DNA from 2 places in the Paenibacillus sp. SER-28 genome. Region 2 is predicted to be linked to the other one. Evidence: predicted binding sites of a transcription regulator. Region 2 holds the regulator's gene; the other holds the start of a gene.
What was found. Region 2 encodes NrdR, which represses ribonucleotide reductase genes. Its sites were predicted from a motif close to AACACNATATATNGTGTT; they were not measured.
Positions count from the first base shown of each region.

Region 1: the regulator NrdR is predicted to act here: its motif matches at 2,490-2,507, upstream of nrdI (class Ib ribonucleoside-diphosphate reductase assembly flavoprotein NrdI).

Region 1 covers NZ_JBRECM010000001.1:897,006-908,281, forward strand. The annotation lists gene nrdE (class 1b ribonucleoside-diphosphate reductase subunit alpha) at 1-1,980, opposite strand, end outside; gene nrdI (class Ib ribonucleoside-diphosphate reductase assembly flavoprotein NrdI) at 1,967-2,326, opposite strand; gene ACUYLD_RS04330 (DUF2500 domain-containing protein) at 2,732-3,094, shown strand; gene ACUYLD_RS04335 (GNAT family N-acetyltransferase) at 3,154-3,714, shown strand; gene ACUYLD_RS04340 (MFS transporter) at 3,717-4,940, shown strand; gene ACUYLD_RS04345 (ABC transporter substrate-binding protein) at 5,013-6,704, opposite strand; gene ACUYLD_RS04350 (LacI family DNA-binding transcriptional regulator) at 6,985-8,052, shown strand; gene ACUYLD_RS04355 (beta-mannosidase) at 8,258-10,810, shown strand; partial or broken gene ACUYLD_RS04360 (sugar phosphate isomerase/epimerase) at 10,954-11,276, shown strand, end outside.
Region 2 covers NZ_JBRECM010000001.1:728,922-740,197, forward strand. The annotation lists gene polA (DNA polymerase I) at 1-1,808, shown strand, start outside; gene mutM (DNA-formamidopyrimidine glycosylase) at 1,880-2,710, shown strand; gene ACUYLD_RS03410 (MntP/YtaF family protein) at 2,822-3,613, shown strand; gene coaE (dephospho-CoA kinase) at 3,625-4,221, shown strand; gene ACUYLD_RS03420 (lytic transglycosylase domain-containing protein) at 4,218-4,781, shown strand; gene ACUYLD_RS03425 (alpha/beta-type small acid-soluble spore protein) at 4,900-5,124, opposite strand; gene nrdR (transcriptional regulator NrdR) at 5,230-5,697, shown strand; tRNA gene ACUYLD_RS03435 (tRNA-Ala) at 5,828-5,903, shown strand; tRNA gene ACUYLD_RS03440 (tRNA-Lys) at 5,916-5,988, shown strand; gene ACUYLD_RS03445 (alpha/beta hydrolase family protein) at 6,048-7,073, opposite strand; gene ACUYLD_RS03450 (GNAT family N-acetyltransferase) at 7,070-7,720, opposite strand; gene ACUYLD_RS03455 (helix-turn-helix domain-containing protein) at 7,738-8,493, opposite strand; gene ACUYLD_RS03460 (radical SAM/SPASM domain-containing protein) at 8,723-9,601, shown strand; gene ACUYLD_RS03465 (hypothetical protein) at 9,839-10,045, shown strand; gene ACUYLD_RS03470 (hypothetical protein) at 10,121-10,567, shown strand; gene ACUYLD_RS03475 (ABC transporter substrate-binding protein) at 10,482-11,276, shown strand, end outside.

The sequences.
Region 1 (11,276 bases), 170 kb from region 2:
CTGACGCGTTGTCACGTCACTGTTCACATGAAGCACGGTCGAAATTCCTTGGTCCACGTGTGGCTGGATTTCTGCAATCAGATCAAGCACTTTGAACTGGTCCATTTGATAAGCAGATTTATAGAAGAACACGTTATCCTTTTGTAAATAAGGCATTGGATAGTAGGTCGTCGAATTGGCATAGGTACGGGTTTCAATCTGCTCAACAATCGGCATGACGCTGGATGTTGCATTTTGAATGTACGAAATGCTAGCAGTCGGCGCAATCGCCATACGATAGGCGTGGTACAGACCATTTTTCATCACATCTGCTTTTAATTTGTCCCAGTCCGCTGAAGTCGGAACATAGATGTCTTTGAACAACTCTTGTACACGTGCAGTTGTTGGACGATAATCTGTGTTCAGGTATCGGTCAAAATATACGCCTGTCGCATAATCCGATTCCTCAAATCCATAAAAGCTTTGTCCAGCTGCTTTAGCGATTTCCATACTTTTTTCAATGGAATGATAGTTCATCGTCATGAAGAAGGTACGGACAAAGTCCTTCGCTTCATTGCTTTCATACGCAATTTTGTTCTTGGCAAGATAGCCGTGCAGATTCATAACACCCAGTCCAACGGAGTGCATTTCACGGTTTGCTTTCGCAACACCCGGTGCATTAGCTACTTGGGTCATATCGCTGACCGAGGTGAGAGCAATCATACCCTCGTGAACGGATTCGCGGATTTTGCCATGTTCCATCACATTTACAATGTTCAGAGAAGCTAGATTACAGCTCACGTCCCGGCGGATGGTATCCTGTTGGCCGTAATCTGTAATTTCGGAAGTTTCCTGCAACTGGAAGATTTCCGTGCATAGGTTCGACATCTTGACTTGACCCACGTTTTTAAGAGCATGTGCCTGGTTCGCGTTACTTTTGTTCATGATATATGGATAACCAGACTCCAACTGAATCATGGCAATTTTCGTCAGCATGTCACGTGCGCTCATCGCTATTTTTTTCTTCACCCGATCGTCAGCGAGCAACGTATCGTACATTTCATCCAAATCCATGTCGTCCAGATGCGTTCCATAGGCTTTGAACACACTGTAAGGAGCAAATACATGCAGCGGTTCATTATCTTGAGCCAGCTTGTAAAAGCGGTTTGGCACCAGCAATCCAATAGAAAGTGTCTTGAGACGTACTCTTTCGTCAGCATTGATCTTTTTGCTATCCAGGAACTCAAGCACGTCCCATCCGAAAATGTTGTAATAGGCTGCCCCAGAGCCTTTACGTTGCCCCATTTGATCCGCATAGGAGAAACCGTCTTCCATCAGCTTCAGCACAGGCATAATGCCTTTTGCTGCGCCTTCTACGCCTTTAATCGCTTCGCCGCGTGCCCGCAGTTTCGACAGGTTGACCGCAACACCGCCCCCGATTTTGGACAACTGCATGCAGGTGTTCAGCACATAGTTGATTGAGTTCAGGGAGTCGTCCATTTCGAGCAGGAAGCAGGATACCAATTCCCCACGGCGGCTTTTGCCTGCATTCAGGAAGGTTGGTGTTGCTGGCTGGAGGCGTTGCTCCATCATCGAGCGGGACAACAGGCGTGCCGTATCGGCGTTACCGCGTCCTAAATGCAGCGCGACAGCAGCAACCCGGTCAGGGTAATGTTCCAGATAGACTTTCCGGTCGTTACTCTTCATTGCATAGTCGGTGTAAAACTTGGATGCTGCCATATAGGAAGGAAATTTAAAATTATAGCTATGAGTGATATGGAAAATATCATTAATTTCGTCAGCCGTGTAGCTGTTATAGAAATTTTCGTAATAATCATTCTCAATCATATACAGCACTTGAGCGGCTGTGTCAGCAAACTTCAAACTCCGTTCCTGAACTTCCTTCATAAACTCTGCTACAGCCTCTTGGTCTTTTTCCAATTGGAAAAAGCCGTCTGTATCGCGTTTCATCAACATGTTGTTCAATTCAATATGCCGCAACTCGGCTCACCTCCTGTTTAAAACGCTCTACATCTCCGAACGTTCCAGATAATTCAAATTTACTAATCACGGGGACATTATAATGATCGGCAATCAAATCCGCACTTTTGGCAAATTTCTCACCCCAGTTACGGTTGCCGCTTGCAGCTACACCAACAAGGTTTTGAGCATTCTTTTTCAAAAAGGAAGATACCCTCTCAGGTATCTGCCCAAACCCGGTTGTATATGTAATAAGTACGTAAGGTTCTTCTATAGTCATTTGCTCCTCGATCTGAACCGCTGGAAGCTTGAGCTTGTTTATAAATCTTTTTACATTGCCGGTCTTCGAATCATATGCAATCAGCATGGTATGCAACCTCCTTAAACAATTAACGAAAAAAGAAAACGCATTGCCTGGGATCTATTATAGATGGAATCCCTTGCTGGCTGCGCCATTTAAGATTTTGACTCTATATTTACATGTATTTTCATACCTGTATCTTCAAGATATCGGGCATAAATACGTTTTTTACACTATATTTAGAGTACATTCTCTATTTTATATCTATATATAGTTTTGTCAATCGGTCTAGAGGGGATCAGAGGACCCAGATCGGGTATAAGTCCAAGCGGGGTGCGGAAAAGAGCGAAAGAACTTTTTTTTCGTAAGTATGTTAAAAAAGTATTGGAGTTTTTGAGGGTGAAGATGTACGATTTGTCAATGGGCAATAGAATGGAAAATTTACATTTTACTGTAGAAAGGATGAAGCGAATGGGAAGTGATTTTATGGAATTTCAATCGTTTAATATGATCTTTTTTATCGTATTTGGACTCATTGCTTTTGTAATGATTATGGGAATTGTCAAAACGATAGGAGCGGGCCTGTCCAATCAAGCAGCTGAACGGGTACAACGTTCATGTAAGGTTGTGGATAAACGGACGAGAGTGCGTGGGGGATCAGGCGATTTTTCAGCTTCGACATATTTTTATATCACCTTTGAGTTTGACGGGGGTGAGCGTATGGAGCTGGAGGTGAAGGATACAGACTTTGGTATGATTGTGATCGGGGATCGTGGGGAGCTTCATTATAAAGGTACACGTTTTCTGGAGTTTGTGAGAGTAATGGAAGCGTAAAGGTGTTGGCGGCGAGTTAGTATTGCCAAAACAAATACATAATTGGAGGGAAGATTACGATGCCGCATATCATTGGAAAACGAATAGTATTGAGAGAATACCGTCAAGAAGATATACCAGCTATCCGAAAATGGGTCAATGACCCGGAAATCACACGTGGTTTAAGCGACGTGTTTATCTACCCGCATTCACAGGTGAATAGCGAATCCTTTGTGCAGATGATGATTGACGGCAACCCCGAGATCAAAGGTTTTGTCATTGCGCATAAAGACACACTGGACTATATCGGACAACTGGATTTATTCAAAATCAACTGGGTGAATCGGCACGCCACCCTTGGTGTTGTGATCGGGCGTGACGGCGATCTGGGCAAAGGTTACGGACGGGAAGCGATCCGGTTGTTACAAAAATTCGCATTTCATACGCTGAATCTGCATCGGCTGGAGTTGGAGGTCTATGCGTTCAATGAACGTGCACACCGTTGCTATCTGGCCTGCGGCTTCAAGGAAGAAGGTCGGCTGCGGGAAAAGCTATTCAGGGAAGGGCAATACTATGACATTATTCAGATGGGGATTTTGCGAAGTGAATATAAGGCTGCAGAGCAAGCGACGGAGTCCTGAGAGTGCAACCTCATAAGCTATTTTACTCCGTCAGCTTTCTTCAATTTTTTATGAGTGAAATCACGGGGACTACGCTCATCCTATTTCTATTAGCTAAAGGACTTTCTCTGCAAAGTGCGAACTTCTTACTGGTTGTATTTTTTGTAAGTATTTTTTTGTTTGAGATACCCACAGGGGCGATTGCAGACAAGTATGGCAGAAAAATTTCTGTTATTTTGGGACTTTGCTGTTTTTTAGTCTACAGTGTATTGTTCGTTTGGACAGATCATATCGGGGTGCTTGTGTTCGCGCAAGTTTTTGGGGGTCTGGCTATATGTTTACAATCAGGTTCGTTAGAATCCTGGGTTGTGGAAAACAGTGATAAGCCCATGGAAGTTCTTTTTACAACCTCTAACAGTATACAGTACATTTCGGGATTTATTTGTGGTCTGTTGGGGGCCTTTCTCGCAACCTATAACTATTCACTTCCATGGGCAGTCAGTATTTTATCTATTATTGTATGCATTTTTCTATGTTCCTTTTATATGGATGAGGAGAATGTTGCTCATCGAAAGACGTCTACTACTCGCATTAAAACGATTATCGGAGAAAGCGTCCGTATCGGTTTTGAAAATAAGTCCATCTGGATTGTGTTTATGATTGGTTTATTTATCAGCTTTTCGAACTCGGCGGGGAATACATTTCAACAGCCACGTCTGGTTGGCCTTTCCGAACAAGGAATTTGGATTATGGGGTTTATCAAGGCAGGCTATTCACTATGTATGACTTTGGGAAGTTATCTAGTTCGAAAGCTAGGCGCCCGATACAGTGATGTACATATACTCATGTATGCTTGCGGGATGATTGGGATATGGCTCATTTTAGCTGGTGCGTTCAACACATTTTATCCTGTATTGCTTACCTTTTTGATCTATGAAATTGGACGCGGCATGTACCCGGTTGCCAAACAAATTTTTCTGAACAAAAGAATCTCTAATGAGTATCGTTCTACACTACTATCTCTGGATTCTGCGATTTCACAATTAGGCATGTGCGTAGGTTTAATCGTGACAGGGATCATCAGTCGTAATTTTACGGATTTGTCTTCCGATCAAACACCTATTCAAATATCTTGGGTGATGTGTGGCGGGATTGCGTTGATTCCAATCATTTTATTGTTTTACGTCCATCGTGTTTCAGGGAAAAGTAATTCTTGGAAAGAAAAAGAAACCAAACAGAATATTTAATGTAAAAGTTAATGTAGAAGGGCTGAACAGCATGGTCTGTCAGCCCTATAATATTTCATTAAAAAGCAAACCTTATTTTTCACCGTACCACAGTTTCAGCCGATCTTGGATTAGGCCAGTATAGATTTCTTCAGCCTTTGGCACACCTGCCTGATCCAGCTCTTGGAGCATGCGGTCATACACAGCGTCGAACTGATCTGGCTTGGCGAGTACAGCCTCAGGAATCCGTTTGCGTACAATGTCCTGCGACTTTTGATAAATAACATTGTAATTCGTATCGGTCGGAACAGGCATGTTGTAGGCAGCACCCCACTCTTTTACCGGAAAATCCTTTTCGTTCGGAAACAGGTCTTTCCACGTCTGGGCTTTGTATGCCTGAAGGGACTCTTTTTCGGCTTGACTATAATTTTCGGTAATCATCTCTGGATAATTGGTTGTGTAATAGTTGCCAGAAGGGTCCTTCACGCTATCGCCATAATGTGGCCCCCATATCCAGTACAAACCGATTCCTGACTCTCTGCTAAAAGAAGCGTTATCGGTGTTTTTACGTTGTTGCACATCCGCCGGAATGACTCGTTTGCCGTTCTCTACGTTGTAATGCTGGCCTTCAATTCCCCAATTGCGTAAAATTTGTCCTTCGTCGGAGGCCAGAAAATCCAGAAACTTGATAGCTCGCACCGGATTTTCGCATGAGGTTGTAATTCCGATCCCGGATGCAGTATCGAAGCCAATGGGCTGGAGGGAATGGTCCTCGTATTTTTCATTTAAAGTGACTGGAAAATGGGCGTAAGTGAATTCATCCTTACCTGCTGCCTTGAGCGCATTTTCGGCATCTTGGTAGTTCCATTCCTGATCAATGAGTCCGATGACACGGCCTGCGGCGATTTTGGACTTGTACTGATCACTTTTTTGCACAAAAGTATCCTTATCCAACAGTCCTTCATTGTACATATGGTTCAACCAACGGAAATATTCGCGTTCTTCTGGGCGCTTGTAGTGAAGAATGGCTTTATGTGTTTTAGGATCAATATAATATTCGCCATCGTCGGGTCCACCTGTAGCAGTAACAGCCGGGTTTGTCACTGTAATTTGAATTTTCCAGTCTTCGGCATCAAGTGATAGGGGGATGGTTCGCTGGCCATTGGTGGTAGGGTATTTGGCGACATAATCTTTAAGTGCTTTTTCAAAATCTTGAACGGTGCGGATTTTAGGGTATCCGAGCTTCTTAAGTGCCTGATGCTGAATTTCGAAGCCGGCTTGTGCATCAAACGCGATGTGATCCACACCCAAATTGGTCGGGATCGTGTAAATGGCTGGATCTTCACTACTATATTTAATACGATTAAAATAGTCTCCATACACTTTCTTAATGTTAGGGCCGTATTTATCAATGAGATCTGTTAAGTCAATGAGTGCTCCGGCATCGACCAACTTGCCAATGTCTGATTTGGGGTACACGAGATCTGGATACTCTCCGCTCGCTGCCATTAAAGCAAACTTTTCCTCGCCTCGGCCATTGACAGCATGTTCGGCATTTAGCGTAACACCCGTTTTCTTGATAATTTCCTGCCCGACAGCATCCTTCATGTTGTTCCAGTTAGAGCTGGAATCACCGCCAAAGAAAGTAAATGTAATGGGACTGGTGTCATTAGGATCTTCCTTTTCTGCCTTACCGCCTGTTCCATTCGCGCAGCCCGTTGTAACGAGCAGCAGCAAAGACAGGAGTAGAATGGAGCTCTGTCGTACCGACCTGTTCATGAACATTTGCAAATCCCCCTTAATAAGTATGATTTACATAATGTAAGTGCTTTCAATAGTAAATTGTAGGAAATAAAGAACCTCACGTCAAGTAATTTATAATTGCTTGTTATGCGGTTTGTTTTTTTATTAAGCAAACATATTTTGGTGCAGGGTGTGGATTTGTACAAATCAATCATTTGATGATCTAAAACAAAGTATGCTACGATGGTACCAGTTTATAGGTACACCCGTGTATTAGAAAGATTGAGGTAGAAAAAGATTCCGAATAGGGTTGGGTGAGAAGATGCGTGGAAAAGTAACGTTGCAAGAAATTGCGGATGCGGCGGGCGTTTCAAAGTTCGCTGTTTCGCGTGCACTGTCAGGCAAACCCGGTGTAAGTGAAGAGACAAGGGCGGTTCTGGTCAAGCTTGCCGCCCAGATGGGCTATTTTCGCAGTCATCCCAAAATGACAGGGGTAGAGCCTCGGGACACAGATACCAGAGAATGGTCGGGTACCGTGCTAGTGTTATTTCCGAATATTAGGTACCAGAACAGGGAATCCAGATACTGGGGGCCTGTATTTGAAGGGATTTCCGAGCGTCTGAACCGTAAGGGTATGGATATGATCACGTTAACGGAGCCCTCGACTGAAGACATGTTTTCTTTACTGAATCCAGAATCGATTAAAGGGATTATCACGGTAGGGACGATTTCAACTTCATTGTTGCTGAACATTTATCGGATGGGTATTCCGGTCGTCATGGTAGATCATTGGGATTCTGCGTTTTTAAGTGATACGGTGTTTACAGATAATCGCACATGCATGAGTGAATTAATGAAGGACTTGCTGTGCAGGGGCTATACCCGCTTTCAGTTTGTAGGTCATATTGATGACGCTCACAGTTTCTACGAACGCTGGGAAGCATATCGTTCCACACTGGAAATGAGCGGAGTAGAATTGCGGCAGATTAAAGCTCTTCTTCACAGGGGAGCGCAAGCGCTTGCTGAGGAAATGGAAAAGTTGTCCGAGGACGAACTGCCTGAGGTTTTTGTATGTGCTAATGATGTGACTGCTGCGCAAGTCGTGGATGTGCTGAAAGAAAAGGGGATTGACGTTCCGAGGCGTTGCGGAGTGACCGGGTTTGACGATACGAATGAACAAATGCCGATTTATGCCACGGTTAGAGTGGATAAGGAATTGCTGGGAATGCGTGCAGTGGACCAGTTGTTATGGCGCATAACGAACCCGAACTCGCCTGTCGAGAAAAAGTTGCTACATGCTGAGCTATTCGTACGGGAAGTTCATGCACCCCGGATCCGTCGGGAAAATGATGACCGTGAGCGTCCCATCAGCACAATCACATATAGTTAATGTCCAGATACGTGTTATGACACCATACACCGTGAAGACGAAGGAGGTCGCTTTTAGCCTGTTTAGGGGCAGAGGGCGACTTTTATTTTGTATTTTGCCATTTGTTCTAAAAAACAATTGACTATTTTGTTAGCTTAATGTTATTTTTGTTATGTTACTGACGAATCCAGATGTTCCCAATCATGCTTATAGGAGGCTTGTGACGATGGTTAATGTGATAGGGTTGGATGGCTGGAGGTTTAGGGAAGCACAAAGTGATGAGTGGCTCAGCGCGAAAGTGCCGGGTTGTGTGCATACTGATCTTTTACGGCATGGCAAAATTCCTGATCCGTTTATCGGTATGAACGAGATGGAGGTACAGTGGATTGATAAGCAGGATTGGATATATGAAGCCCATTTTGAGATAAATGCAGATCAGCTTCAATGTCAATGTGTAGAGTTGGTGTTGGAAGGTCTGGACACATACGCGAATGTAAAAGTGAATGGCCAATATGTCTTGTCAGCCAATAATATGTTTCGGGTATGGAGACAGGATGTGAAGGCAATTGTTCAGCAAGGGGAAAATCGGCTGGAAATCAGTTTTCGTTCTCCGATTGCTGAAGATGTACCCAAGCTGGAAAGCTTAGGTTATGGACTCCCTGCCCCCAATGATCAGTCCGAGATCGGTGGTTTGTCCGACAAAAAAGTAAGCGTTTTCGCGCGTAAGGCTCCCTACCACTATGGTTGGGACTGGGGACCGAGGCTGGTGACGAGCGGTATCTGGAGAGAGGTCCGGATCGAGGCGTGGTCCGGTCTAATCGTGAGAGACTTGTTTATTCGACAGGACGAGGTGAATTCGGTAGGAGCTAAACTCATGGCAGTGGTAGAGATCGAAAATGCAGATGAGATTAGAGATGCCGAGTTGCGTATTTCCGCTGACGGGAAGGTGTGGTCCAAGCCGGTACGGCTGCTGAAGGGGAAGCAGACGGTCGAGCTGGAGCTGGAGATGAAGAAGCCGAAGCTGTGGTGGTGCCGTGGGCTGGGGGAGCCGCATTTATATACGTTTGTGGCCGAATTGGTGGAGCAAGAACAAGGAGCTGTAATCGCGGAAAAATCAGTAAAAACGGGACTGCGTTCCATCCGTCTTGTACGTGAACGGGATGCAGCAGGAGAGAGCTTTTATTTTGAGCTGAACGGAATTCCTGTATTTGCAAAAGGGGCTAACCATATTCCGAATGACAGCTTTGTCACTGAAGTTACGATGGAACGATATCGGTATGAAATTGCCAGTGCAGCTGCCTCGAATATGAATATGCTGCGGGTGTGGGGTGGCGGTATTTATGAACAAGACATATTTTATGAGCTTTGTGATGAATACGGTTTGCTCGTGTGGCAAGATTTTATGTTCGCCTGCAGTATGTACCCGGGGGATGAGGATTTTATGGACAATGTGGTACAGGAAGCCGAGGACAATATTAAGCGGCTGCGTCATCATCCCTGCATTGCCTTATGGTGCGGCAACAATGAGATCGATTCTGCATGGGCGCATTATGAAGAGAATGGAGGCTGGGGCTGGAAAAAGGACTATACACCTGAGCAACGGGAACGCCTATGGAATGATTATGAAACACTCTTTCATCGGATTCTACCGGAGGCGGTACACACCTGGTCTGCGCAGACAGCCTATTGGCCCTCCTCCCCGCTGATTGACCTGACCAGAGATCGGAACCAGCATGCCCATCGGTCTTCAACTGCAGGTGATATTCACTATTGGGGTGTATGGCACGCGTCTGAGCCGTTTGAGAATTATCATGTACATGTGGGTCGTTTTATGAGTGAATATGGTTTTCAGTCCTTTCCTGAATACAAGTCTGTTCGTACTTATGCGGAAGAGAAGGATTTGGAGCTGGAATCTGAGGTGATGCTGGCACATCAGAAGAACGATGCGGGCAATCGTCTGATTAAAGAATATATGGAGCGATACATGCGAGAGCCAAAGGATTTTACATGTTTTCTTCACATGAGCCAAATTTTACAGGCAGAAGCAATGAAAGCAGCTATAGAGGCGCATCGTCGTCACAAGCCCTATTGCATGGGAACATTATACTGGCAAATGAATGACTGCTGGCCCGTTGCCTCCTGGTCGAGTATGGACTATTTTGGTCGTTGGAAGGCGCTCCAATATACGGCTAAGCGCAGCTTTGCTGATGTGCTGTTGAGTGCAACCGATACAGAACAGGGGAATAAGGCCCTGCATCTAGTCAACGATACACTAGAGCCGATATCAGGTACGCTGCGGCTGACTCTTTTGCATATCCGTAGCAGCCAGGCAATTCATGAAGAGAACGTTAAGGTAAAGCAATCAGCAGGCGGTGCAGGAATTGTACATATACTGCCTATCGACAAATGGCTGAGCGGCCTGAACCGTGCGGAGCATATGCTGGTCGCGCGTCTAACGCAGAATGGTGAACAGGTGGCCTCTGGTGAAATTTATTTTGCAGACACGAAAGAGATGGATTTATCGCAGACAAAAATTGAAGTGACAGAGATTCAGGGAAGCGGGGGCAGCAGATTCATGCTGTGTTCGGATGTACTTGCTAGGCACGTGTGGCTATCGGCAGAGCAGGAAGGTATTTTCAGCGACAACCATCTGGATCTGGCTCCTGGTATTCCGAAGACAGTGGAATTCTTGGCCATGCGTAACGGTTCATCAGCATTTGTGACAGCTGTGCCGGGTACATTGACAGTACATTCGTTGGTCAATTGGATACAAGGTTAGACAACAGTAAAAGCTTATCCGTCTTTAAGTAGATGATGGATAAGCTTTTTTCTTATAATATAAATTTGTTTTATGATATGTAGAGCGTCTTCATAATGTTAATATACATAACAAAAGAGAACTTGGTAGTTAAGTGATAACAGATCATTTGTAAGAAATCTATCTATTTAGCCTCTAACTGTTGGAATATAAAAAAAAGCATACGGTCGGCCGAGAACTTGAAGAGGAAATCCGTCAGTTGGGCTTTACAGGGTGGAGCTGAACTATAACATTACCCGGGAAATGCTAACGACGTTTGAACCTATGATTGAGCGGGGAACAATGGCATATCGAGTGTGCACAATACATTTCCTCATACACCAGATCCGGATTACGGCACGAATTCCGTTCTGCTCGGGTTTGACGATGAAAGCAAGCGACAACGTGTGATAGAGCTGCTGGTGCAATCTGTGGAATATGCGCATCA
Region 2 (11,276 bases):
TATCCTTTTCAGGTGAGGTTGGGAGTACTGGGGTAGACGTAGAGGAAGCCGCGGCTGACGTAACAGTGCTGGATGAGCAGCGGATTAGCGAATTGGTAGAAGTGTTGGATCATGTGGATGTGCTGCATGTAGAGACGCATGGTGATAATCCGCATCATGCTGACATCGTAGGTCTGATATTTGCCGCAACGGGACAGCAGTTTTTTATGACACTGGATGTACTGCAAAGCGATGCAGCTTCATCTATTCGCGAATGGCTTGCTGACCCTGAACGCAAAAAACGTGGTCATGATCTGCATCGTACGGATTTGGCTTTACACTGGCATGGAATTGAGTTTGCAGGGGCCGAGTTTGATGTGCAACTGGCAGGGTACTTGCTGGACCCGACCGATGCAAACCAGACATTGAGCGGATTGGCAGCCAAATATGGTTTGTCTTCGATCCGTCCAGACGAAGAAGTGTTCGGTAAAGGAGCTAAATATAAAGTTCCTGACGTGGCTGTACTGTCCGATCATGTGGCGCGTAAGGCAGCGGTGATTGAAGCTTTGGTGCCTGTACAGCAGGCGGAGCTGGAAAAAACGGAAATGCACAAGCTGTTTCATGAGCTGGAGATGCCGTTGTCCCGCATTTTGGCGGATATGGAGAAGCAGGGCATTTTGGTGAACGTAGAAGAACTGCGCGCTTTGGGGAAAGAATTTGAAGCCCAGATTGCAACCTTGGTGGGTGAAATCTACAGCATTGCTGGAGTAGAGTTTAATCTGAATTCGCCCAAGCAGTTGGGTGAGATTTTGTTTGATAAACTGGGTTTACCTGTCATTAAAAAGACGAAAACGGGGTACTCGACTGATGCGGAGGTATTGGAAAAGCTGGCCCCCTATCATGATATTGTGCAAAATATTTTGCAGTACCGCACCATTGCCAAACTCCAATCGACGTATGTCGAAGGATTGCTGAAAGAAATTTCGGAGAAAACGGGTAAGGTGCATACGTATTTCCGGCAGACGGTTGCAGCAACTGGACGCTTGAGCAGTCAATTTCCGAATTTGCAAAACATTCCGATTCGTCTTGAAGAGGGTCGCAAAATCCGCAAAGTATTTGTTCCGTCCGAACCGGGCTGGTCTATTTTGGCGGCAGACTACTCACAGATCGAGCTGCGGGTGCTGGCTGATATTTCGGATGATGAACGTTTGAAGGAGGCCTTTGTCCACGATATGGACATCCATACCAAGACCGCATCCGATGTGTTTGGGGTAGCAGCGGAAGATGTGGACTCCAATATGCGGCGTTCTGCGAAGGCAGTCAACTTTGGGATTGTCTATGGGATCAGTGATTATGGTCTGTCACAAAATTTGAATATTACGCGGAAGGAAGCGGCTCGTTTTATCGACCAGTATTTTGATGTGTTCCAAGGCGTTCGCCGTTACATGGATGATATTGTGAAGGATGCGAAGCGGGACGGCTACGTAAAAACGCTGTTGGAACGCAGACGCTATTTGCCGGAGATTAACGCCAGCAATTTCAACCTGCGTTCATTCGCTGAGCGTACAGCGATGAATACGCCGATTCAAGGTACCGCAGCCGATATTATCAAGTTGGCGATGGTACAGATGGATGAGGCCTTACGTGAACGTAAACTTCGCAGCAGAATGCTGCTCCAAGTACATGATGAGCTTGTGTTCGAGGTTCCGCCTGAGGAAATGGAAACGATGAAAGAGCTTGTCCCGGCTACCATGGAAGCCGCATTAAAGCTGGCTGTGCCGCTCAAAGCCGAAGTAAGCTATGGCAGCAATTGGTATGAGGCCAAGTAATATATTTCAATGAGTAGATAGTCCCAATTTGACGCTGCTTCCGTTATAATATAGGGTGAGGTGAAGACATCATGCCGGAATTACCGGAAGTAGAAACCATTAAACGAACGCTAAACGAGCTTATCGTTGATAAACATATAGATCATGTCACCGTTAATTTGCCGCGGATCATTCAACGGCCCGATGATATCCACGCTTTTGCGATGGAATTGGCCGATCACCGGATTACAGGGGTTGAGAGACGCGGAAAGTTTCTGCGGATTTTGCTGGACGGGCTGGTGCTGGTCTCCCATCTTCGAATGGAAGGGCGATATGGATTGTATTCGCAACAAGATCCTGTGGAAAAGCATACCCATGTCATCTTTCATTTTAAAGATGGTACGGAGCTGCGTTATCAGGATGTGCGTCAGTTTGGCACAATGCACTTATTTCCGGCAGGACAGGATTTGCTGGAAAAGCCGCTGAACAAGCTCGGCTTGGAACCGATGGACGAGGCCTTTACACCCGAAATGCTGCGTGTTGCTGTTGGAACTCGTTCGACTTCGATCAAGGCAGCGCTGTTAAACCAGTCATATGTGGTGGGCATCGGGAATATTTATGTAGATGAATCGTTGTTTAAGGCGGGGATTCATCCAGCACAGCCAGCCAAAAGCCTAACGGATAGCCAATTTCATGTCTTGCATGAAGCTATTGTCTCCACGCTGGGTGCGTCGATTCAGGTTGGAGGCTCGTCCATTAAATCGTTCGTTAATGGACAGGGTAAAACGGGCGACTTCCAGCATCAATTGCAAATCTATGGACGTAACGCGAAGCCTTGCGTTAACTGTGGCACATTGATCGAAAAATCTGTCGTAGCCGGACGTGGCACACATCATTGTCCGGTCTGCCAGCCTCTGCGCTAAACAGGCACAGTCACCCCAAGCCCATCCCTCTCATATATTGTTCCAAGTACCAATACTGCGGAGGGTTTCGGTTGTTATAAGGCCCTGCCTTCGCAATGGGAGGGAATTGGAGTGGCTAATCATTGGGGAGGCCTGCTGTTACTGGCATTTGCGCTAAGTTTGGACAGTTTCGGAGTCGGTGTTACATATGGTCTGCGCAAAATGAAAATTCCACTGTTGTCGATTGCTATCATCTCCGTATGTTCAGGTTTGGTGATTGGCATATCCATGCAATTGGGCGCGTTACTATCTCGTGTCCTGTCTCCTGTATATACGACCGTTTTTGGCGCTGTCATCCTGATCTGTATCGGCTGTTACTCTTTGTTTCAAGCTCTGCACCGCAAAGAGGATTCGCCAGAGGATTCAGCGGAGGCCTCTCGGGGGTTGCTTCTTACAGAACAGACTGATCCAGTGAGCAGATCTGTTCTTGGGGAGAAGAAGAGTATAGAGGATACTGATACAGAGTCTTTCCTTAGCTCAAGAAAAGACCTGTCGTCAGAAGTTTCTGTGGAGCAGCAGGAGCGAACGCTATTTTCTCTGGAGTTCCGCAAATGGGGACTTGTTATTCGGATTCTTCGAAGTCCGTCTGCTGCGGATATGGACCGTTCCGGCAGTATATCTGCTACCGAAGCGGTTTGGCTGGGCATTGCATTATCGGTCGATGCGTTCGGAGCGGGACTCGGGGCAGCTATGCTTGGTTTTCAGCCACTGTCTACTGCGCTGGCTATTACGTTATTCAGTGGAACATTTTTGATTGCAGGGATGAAGGCAGGCTTCTTTCTATCAGCATTTCGATTTATGAAGGCGCTGGGTGTATTGCCGGCATTATTACTGATTATGATGGGCATATTGAAGCTGTTATGAGGTGAAAGAGCATGAATATCGGATTAACCGGAGGTATTGCTACCGGAAAAAGCACCGTGTCGGCTCTTTTGGTCGCCAAAGGTGCGCTGCTGATCGACGCAGATGCCATTGCCCGGGAAGTCATGCTTCCGGGGCATCCGGTGCTGGCGGCGGTCATACAGCATTTTGGACAAGCTATAGTGAACAATGACGGAACCCTGCACCGCAAAAAACTGGGTGAGATTGTATTCGGAGACCCTGCCCAGCGGCAGGCACTTAACGATATTACACATCCTGCTATTCGTGAGGAAATGCGTATGCGCATGGAAGCATATGAACGGGAACAGCCGGACAAGCTTGTTTTGGCAGATATCCCGTTATTGTACGAGTCCGGGCTGGAGAGCTTGTACGAGGAGATTATGGTTGTGTACGTACCACGTGATATTCAGCTCCAGCGTCTGATGCTCAGAGACGGTCTGACGGAGGAGCAAGCTGGACTTAGGCTGTCCGCACAAATGGATATTGAACAAAAGAAAAGCTTGGCCGATATCGTTATCGATAATAGCGGAACACAGACTGAGACGAAACGACAAATTGATCAATTTTGGCAGCGGAAGGGACTTGCATGAATATTTTGCGAAAGAAAAGAGTCCTGCTCACTTTGTTTGTCGGGTTTGTCCTAATCCTGTTCCTTAATTCAAATTGGATGTCCTGGTTCTATCCAATTCAATATAAGGATGAGATTCGGCAGTATTCACAAACGTATGAAGTGGACCCATTTTTGGTGGCGTCTATTATCCGTGTAGAAACCAATTTTAAAACCAGCAAGCAGTCGCATAAGGGTGCACTGGGCCTGATGCAGATTATGCCGAATACGGCAAATTGGATTATGGACAGTGCCCAGATTCAAAAGGTTCCGCTGGACAGTGTCAAGCACGAGCCTGGCACCAATATTGAGCTGGGAACCTGGTATTTGCATAACCTATCCATGAAGTTTCAGGATAATCCTGTAGCAATCGTAGCTGCTTACAATGCAGGGCCAGGGAAAGTTCAGGAGTGGCTGGATAAGGGAGTGTGGGATGGAAAAGAAGAGTCCATTAAGCAAATCCCTTTTGGTGAGACACGACATTATGTACAGCGGGTCATTTATTACTACAGGCAATACACGAAAATTTATAATGATTTTTAAATGGCAAGTTAATGACATGATGAGCCTTTTCGCTTTAAAATGAAAAAAGCGCAGGACAGGCTGTTTTTAGCAGCCCATCCATACACTTTATCTTGTTATTTCTGCATTATTACCGCGATTATTGGTATTGACCTGCCAATTGTTGTTCGGCGATCGTTACGAGGCGTTTTGTGATGTAGCCCCCGATCGAACCGTTCTCATAGGAAGTCATGTTACCTTGGTATCCATCTTGAGGAATGCTGATACCCAGCTCTTGAGCGATTTCATATTTCATTTGCTCCAGAGCGCCGGAGGATCTGCTGACTACCAGATTGTTGGAGTTGCCATTGTTTCCTTGTGCCATTGTTGTTCACCTCCTCGCGATATGGTAAACATATTATGATCCGTTTTGACAAAATTATTACTAAGAATCTTCGGGAATTTATTGGAAAAAGAAAGTGGTGAGATTATGAAATGTCCGTATTGTGCCTACAACGGCACGAAAGTGTTGGATTCGCGACCTGCGAATGATAACAAGTCCATCCGTCGCCGCCGTGAATGTGAGCAGTGTGCCAGGCGTTTTACCACCTTTGAAATGGTGGAGGAAACCCCGCTCATGGTCATCAAAAAAGACGGCAGCCGTGAAGAATTTAGTCGTGATAAAATGCTGCGCGGTCTCATTCGAGCCTGCGAGAAGCGCCCAGTATCCGTCGAGCAACTGGATATGATCGTATCCCAGGTAGAGAATGCTATCCGCAACACAGCAGCCACAGAAGTGGATAGCCAGCAGATCGGTGAGCTGGTCATGGAACAGCTTTACCCAGTGGATGAAGTCGCCTACGTACGTTTTGCGTCCGTCTATCGTCAGTTTAAAGACATCAATATGTTTATGAAGGAACTGAAAACATTGTTATCTAAAGATACAGCCAGCGACTGATCGCTGACTGTATCCTTCTTGGGACAAAGTGGGAAGATGATTATATTTTTTTATAAAAGTATTGACACAGGAATAAAAATTTTATATGATATAGAAGTCGCTTGAAACGTTGAAAAAACTTACTTACGATGGGGCCTTAGCTCAGCTGGGAGAGCGCATCGCTGGCAGCGATGAGGTCAGGGGTTCGATCCCCCTAGGCTCCACCAAACTTTTATTATGGACTCTTAGCTCAGTTGGTAGAGCAGTTGACTCTTAATCAATTGGTCCAGGGTTCGAGTCCCTGAGAGTCCATCCTTTAGAAAAAACGGCAGAGATGCCGTTTTTTTGTTGTTTATAGATCTATTCTCAGTCTAGCTGAAAACATTATGGGGTTTCCATTGATTGACATAATCGGCAAGGAATTTGAGATACTCGTCATTCACCAATTTTCTTGGGGTGAATACGGCTGTTAAAAAAGTTAGAGATTTTGAACGCGCGATTTTTTCATCCATCATGGAATGGTCGGCTTCAGGTAAATGAATAACGGACAGCAGCTCTGCGGGTATTTTCTGGCGGTAGACTCGCTCGGTATCCTTTACATCTACATTAATATCTTTGCCAGCCAGAACCAAGAGTACAGGAGAATGGAAGTGACTTAATTCTTCGGTGGAATCAGACCGAAAATTTTTGCCTATAAAGCTCCATCTTTCTTTGGAGATCATATCCTCAGGATCGGCTATGCTTAGGTATTCTTCATAAGAAGCATGTTTTTTCAGTAACTGTAGAATCTCTTGATCGTAGTTCAATGTCTTTTGAATTTCTTGCGGAGTAGCTCCTTCTTGCTCCATTTCTTTTCTGGTATTAAATTGTCCTTGGGAAATCCAGTTCACGGCAGGCGATACAAGGATGCTGAATGCAATATCATGTTCCTCTTTAACGATCTTCGGAATGACCCATCCTGCTTGACTGGCTCCCCATAGGCCGATTTTTTGCGTATCAATCATCGGCAAGGTTCTCGCCCAGTCTATTGCATATCGGATCTCCTGTGCGCGGTCCTCCATGCTTTGATCCAGCCAATTGCCAGGGGCACTATTAATACCGGGCTTATTCAATGACAGGGAGGCATAACCCTTGGAGGCGAACTTTTCCCACAGTGGTTTGTATCCATCATCATATGTGTCATTAATAGGACCATCCCCATGAACAAAAACAACTAATCCAACCTTTTCCGAGTAGTTCTTAGGCAAAGCTAATGTACCTGTTAACAGCCCTTTAGGTGTCGTGATTTGTATTTTTTCTTCTGTCATCTTGTAGGAATTTTGATATAGAACAATGAGTATCAAGGCAACAGCTAGCCCTGCCACAATACCAAGTGTAAGCTTAAATGTTTTTTTCAATGGTGTTCTCTCCTCGAATGTAGGTTCTCTTTCCAACTCATCAGATGCCATACAGGCTCCTTGAACCAAAAATGCCGTAACCCATTATACTTAGATTGTTCTACTTCAAACGCCAGTTTGTGATACAAACGGATAGCCCCTTGGTTCTTATACGCTACATGAAGCGTCAATGTATGAAAACCAGATTCAACCGTAAATTGCTGTGCGAAAGCTAGAAGACGGCGTCCTATTCCCTGGTTACGATGACTTGAACGAATTGCCAGATGATCAATGTAACACTCATCTGCAGCGGGGGGATACTCCAGCGCATGCATACCTGTCAAAAATTTAAATATATTAAAGCAACCAAACTGTTTTATGAGCGGAGCCAAAGAAATGGGGTTTGTTTCAGGAAGTGAAGAGGAGGGGGTCTTCCATTTGAGGGAAAGAACACCAACAACTTCTTCGTTCTCTTTGGCTACAAATTGTTTCATAGATGTAGAATAAGGATTTTGAACCCAAACCTTCATTAACAACTGCTGTATAGCTTGATCCTCCAGTGTAACAAGAGATTGAAATTTTGCTTTAAACGATTCAACTAAAAGACTGCAAACAGCTTCATGGTCTTGTTTCTGGTATGCAACAATGTCAAAGGATTTTGCACTCATGTAACGCCCTCCAAGATTTATTCTACTTTAACCTGAATTTCGTATTGCAGCTTATTGTTGTCGAACATCGAAAGATAAGATTTTTCTACTAGGACAATCTTGCTTTGGCAGTTATATTGGTGATGAGCTACATATCGTTCCATTTGTTTGATTTCATAATCAATCTCAGATTCTTCAATGACGGAAAGATGCTTATAAAGATAGTTGCCTTCTTCCAGAATATAGTCAGCCACATCCACCGTTTCATAACAAAGCTTCACCTGTCCGGCATCAGACAAGTAATGCAGGTCATTTTCAAATAATCGAGGTGGGGCAGGGTGGTGTTCAAATAAGTTTCCGGCAGTGAGCTCTTGACCATTCTCCAATGCAAACCATAGCTTTAAATGACGGGGACCTAATCGTTTGACCTGATATTCATCATTTCGCTGAGTCAGGCTATCATGTTCTTCTAGCACTTTGTGAATAAACTGTTCATGCATCTTCAAGTTAGCTATTTCAGCTTGTACCTTCTGCAACGAATGCTCTAAAAGCTGGTTATAGTCATCGGCAGCATAGAAAGTCATACATTCTTGAATCTGACCGACAGGGACATTTAATTTGCGTAACAATAAAATATGCGAAAGCTGATAAATCTCATGAATCCCGTACATCCGATATTGATTTTCTTCTGTATGTGATGGATACAGGATTCCCTTTTCTTCAAAATATCGCAGTTGATGTACAGATACATTCATGAGCTGAGCAAGCTGACTGATCGTAATGTGTTCTTTCAATGACAGGACTCCTTACTGATAGTTGAATAACTCCACTATAAACCTTAGGTCAGACCTAGGGTCAATAGAAAATATCAAATCAAATCTTGGATAGGCATAGGTGTCGAGCATTTGATGCCCACACCAAGGGGGAGACTGGAGAGTTTACCTGTCGGTGATAACCCGTTATAATCATAAGATTAGTGAGCATAAACAAGATGCTCCGGATGAAGGTTAGAATGGGGAAATCATGTTGAAAACTTTTAAAAAGGTATACATTGAGATAACGAGCATTTGCAATCTCGCATGCAGTTTTTGTCCTCAAACACAGCGTGTCAAAAAATTTATTGATCCGGAAGTCTTTCGAAATGTGCTTGATCAGGTCAAACCACACACGGATTACATCTATTTGCATGTAAAAGGAGAGCCGTTGCTCCATCCGAAAATTGATCTTTTGCTGGAAAGTGCTCATGAGAAAGGATTGAAGGTCAATATTACCACCAATGGTACCTTGCTGCCGAAGACCGGACATAAGCTGCTTGGGCAACCAGCGCTGCGTCAGATGAACTTCTCTCTTCACAGCTTTGACGGGCACGAAGGCTCCGTGGATCGAGAAGGATATTTGGGTAATATTTTCACGTTTGTAAGAGAAGCAGTAAAACACAATGTCATTATTTCGTTCCGTCTCTGGAACCTGACTCAGGATAATCTGACTAATGTGCAGCGTCAGCGCAACCGGGAAACGCTTGAACGACTGGAGCAAGAGTTTGGACTGGACTATCGGATTGAGGAAAAGGTGATACCAGGCAGTGGGGTCAAAATCGCACCAAACGTTTATTTGAATCAAGACCATGAATTTGAATGGCCGAGCCTCAGTGCCCCGGAAGATGACGGAAAAGGCTTTTGCCATGCACTCCGTAGCCAGGCGGCGGTATTGGTGGATGGAACGGTGGTCCCTTGCTGTCTGGATGGAGAAGGTGTCATTAATTTAGGTAACGTGCACGAACAATCTTTTTCCGACATTATGGAAGGGGAGCGTGCCAACCGTCTGTACTTCGGTTTCTCCAAGAGAGAAGCGGTAGAAGAGTTATGCCGAAAATGCGGGTACCGCAAACGATTTGGAACATAATCATACAGGTGAGCTCTAATCAACAGTAGAATGAATTGCAAGAAAGATAGCCCTTTTGCAGGGCTTTTTTACATATATTTCGATATATACATACATAATCAATGGTTTTGAACTGTTCAGAGGAAGTTAGATACAATCGATTGCTTGTGAGAATGATTATCAATTATAATGAATTTAATTCTGATAGCGCGGAATAAGAACTGAAGGAACGGTTTGGATGGAGGCTGAACAAAAGCAATGAAGTTGAATGATCACATTTTGCTGTGGAATCATGTTTTTATACAGGTGATGGATGTTCGTCATAAGAAGATAGAAAAAGGGGAGGAGCTACGAACCTATCGACTTCCTGTTAGTGCGTTCTTGTATGCTGTGCGTGGAAGCGCATGGGTACGGTTGGATAACAGTATTCACAGGGTAGAGCGTTTCCATGTACTGCATGCTTGAAAAGGAAAATCCTTTTCAGAATCAGTATGCTTTTGCACCTCATTACCCGCTGCCCCTGTACGATAAGTGAAGCTGTTGGAGCAAGAATGGCGTGAAGCTTCTGGACTTGGCAAACTGCATGTTAAAGCCTTATTTCATCAATTTGTATATGAGTTGTTGCAGCAGTTGTATGGGCAGGACATCGAACCTCTTAAGCCCGACCTTGTATCGCAGGCTGTAGCCTATATGCGTGAGCATTTTAGTCGGCCTATGACACTTGAGTCCATTGCGGAGGAGCTACAATGCTGTACTGGACATTTATCAAGGTTGTTCAAAAGTAAAATGCATACCAGTCCGATTCATTACTTGGGCCAAGTAAGAGCAGATCGAGCAGCAGAACTGCTAATGCAGACGGACGCCACTTTTATTCATGCACGGAAGAGTCAAAATAACGGCCATGATGATTATGTTGTGTTTATCATTGATGCTGGGAGCTTGCTCGGCTTCGACGAATACAAATGGAAGCTCGCAAACGAAGGCTAATCATACAGCGACATCATCCAACAGCGATGGACAAGCGGCAGTGCAAGCACAGACAAGAACGGTTAAGACATTAAAAGGCGATGTGGAAGTACCTGCAAACCCGAAACGAGTGGCATCGGATCAGTATATGGGTCATCTTTTAAAACTGGGGATTATTCCGGTGGGGGTCAGAAGCTATATGCTGAATGAGGTTTGGATTGATCAATCGGGATATCCCAAAGAGAAGTTGGCCGGAATCAAGGATCTCGGTGATTTTCCTATGGATTTAGAGGAACTGACCGTTCTGCAACCGGATTTAATTATCGGTTCAATCGAAAAGAACATCGACAGCTACCAAAAGGTAGGAACGACTGTGTTCTTGCCGTATTGGGAGGGCGAATCTACAGCGGGGCCACTGGATAAATTCCGCAGAATCAGTGAAATCTTTGGCAAGCAGAAAGAAGCCGAGCAGTGGATTACTGAATATGAGAAGAAAGCTGCAGAGGCCAGAACGAAAATTCAAGGTATCGTTAAAGACGGAGAGACGGTTTCAATTGTACAAGTCGCCAATAAATCGATATATGTTTTGGCAGCGAAAGGCGGCAATTACGGAAGTCCGACCATTTATCAGATGCTAAAGCTGCCACCTACCAAAAAGGCATTGAACATGAAAGAAGGTTTTGAAAATATTTCGCTTGAGGTTTTACCCGAGTATATGGGAGATCACATC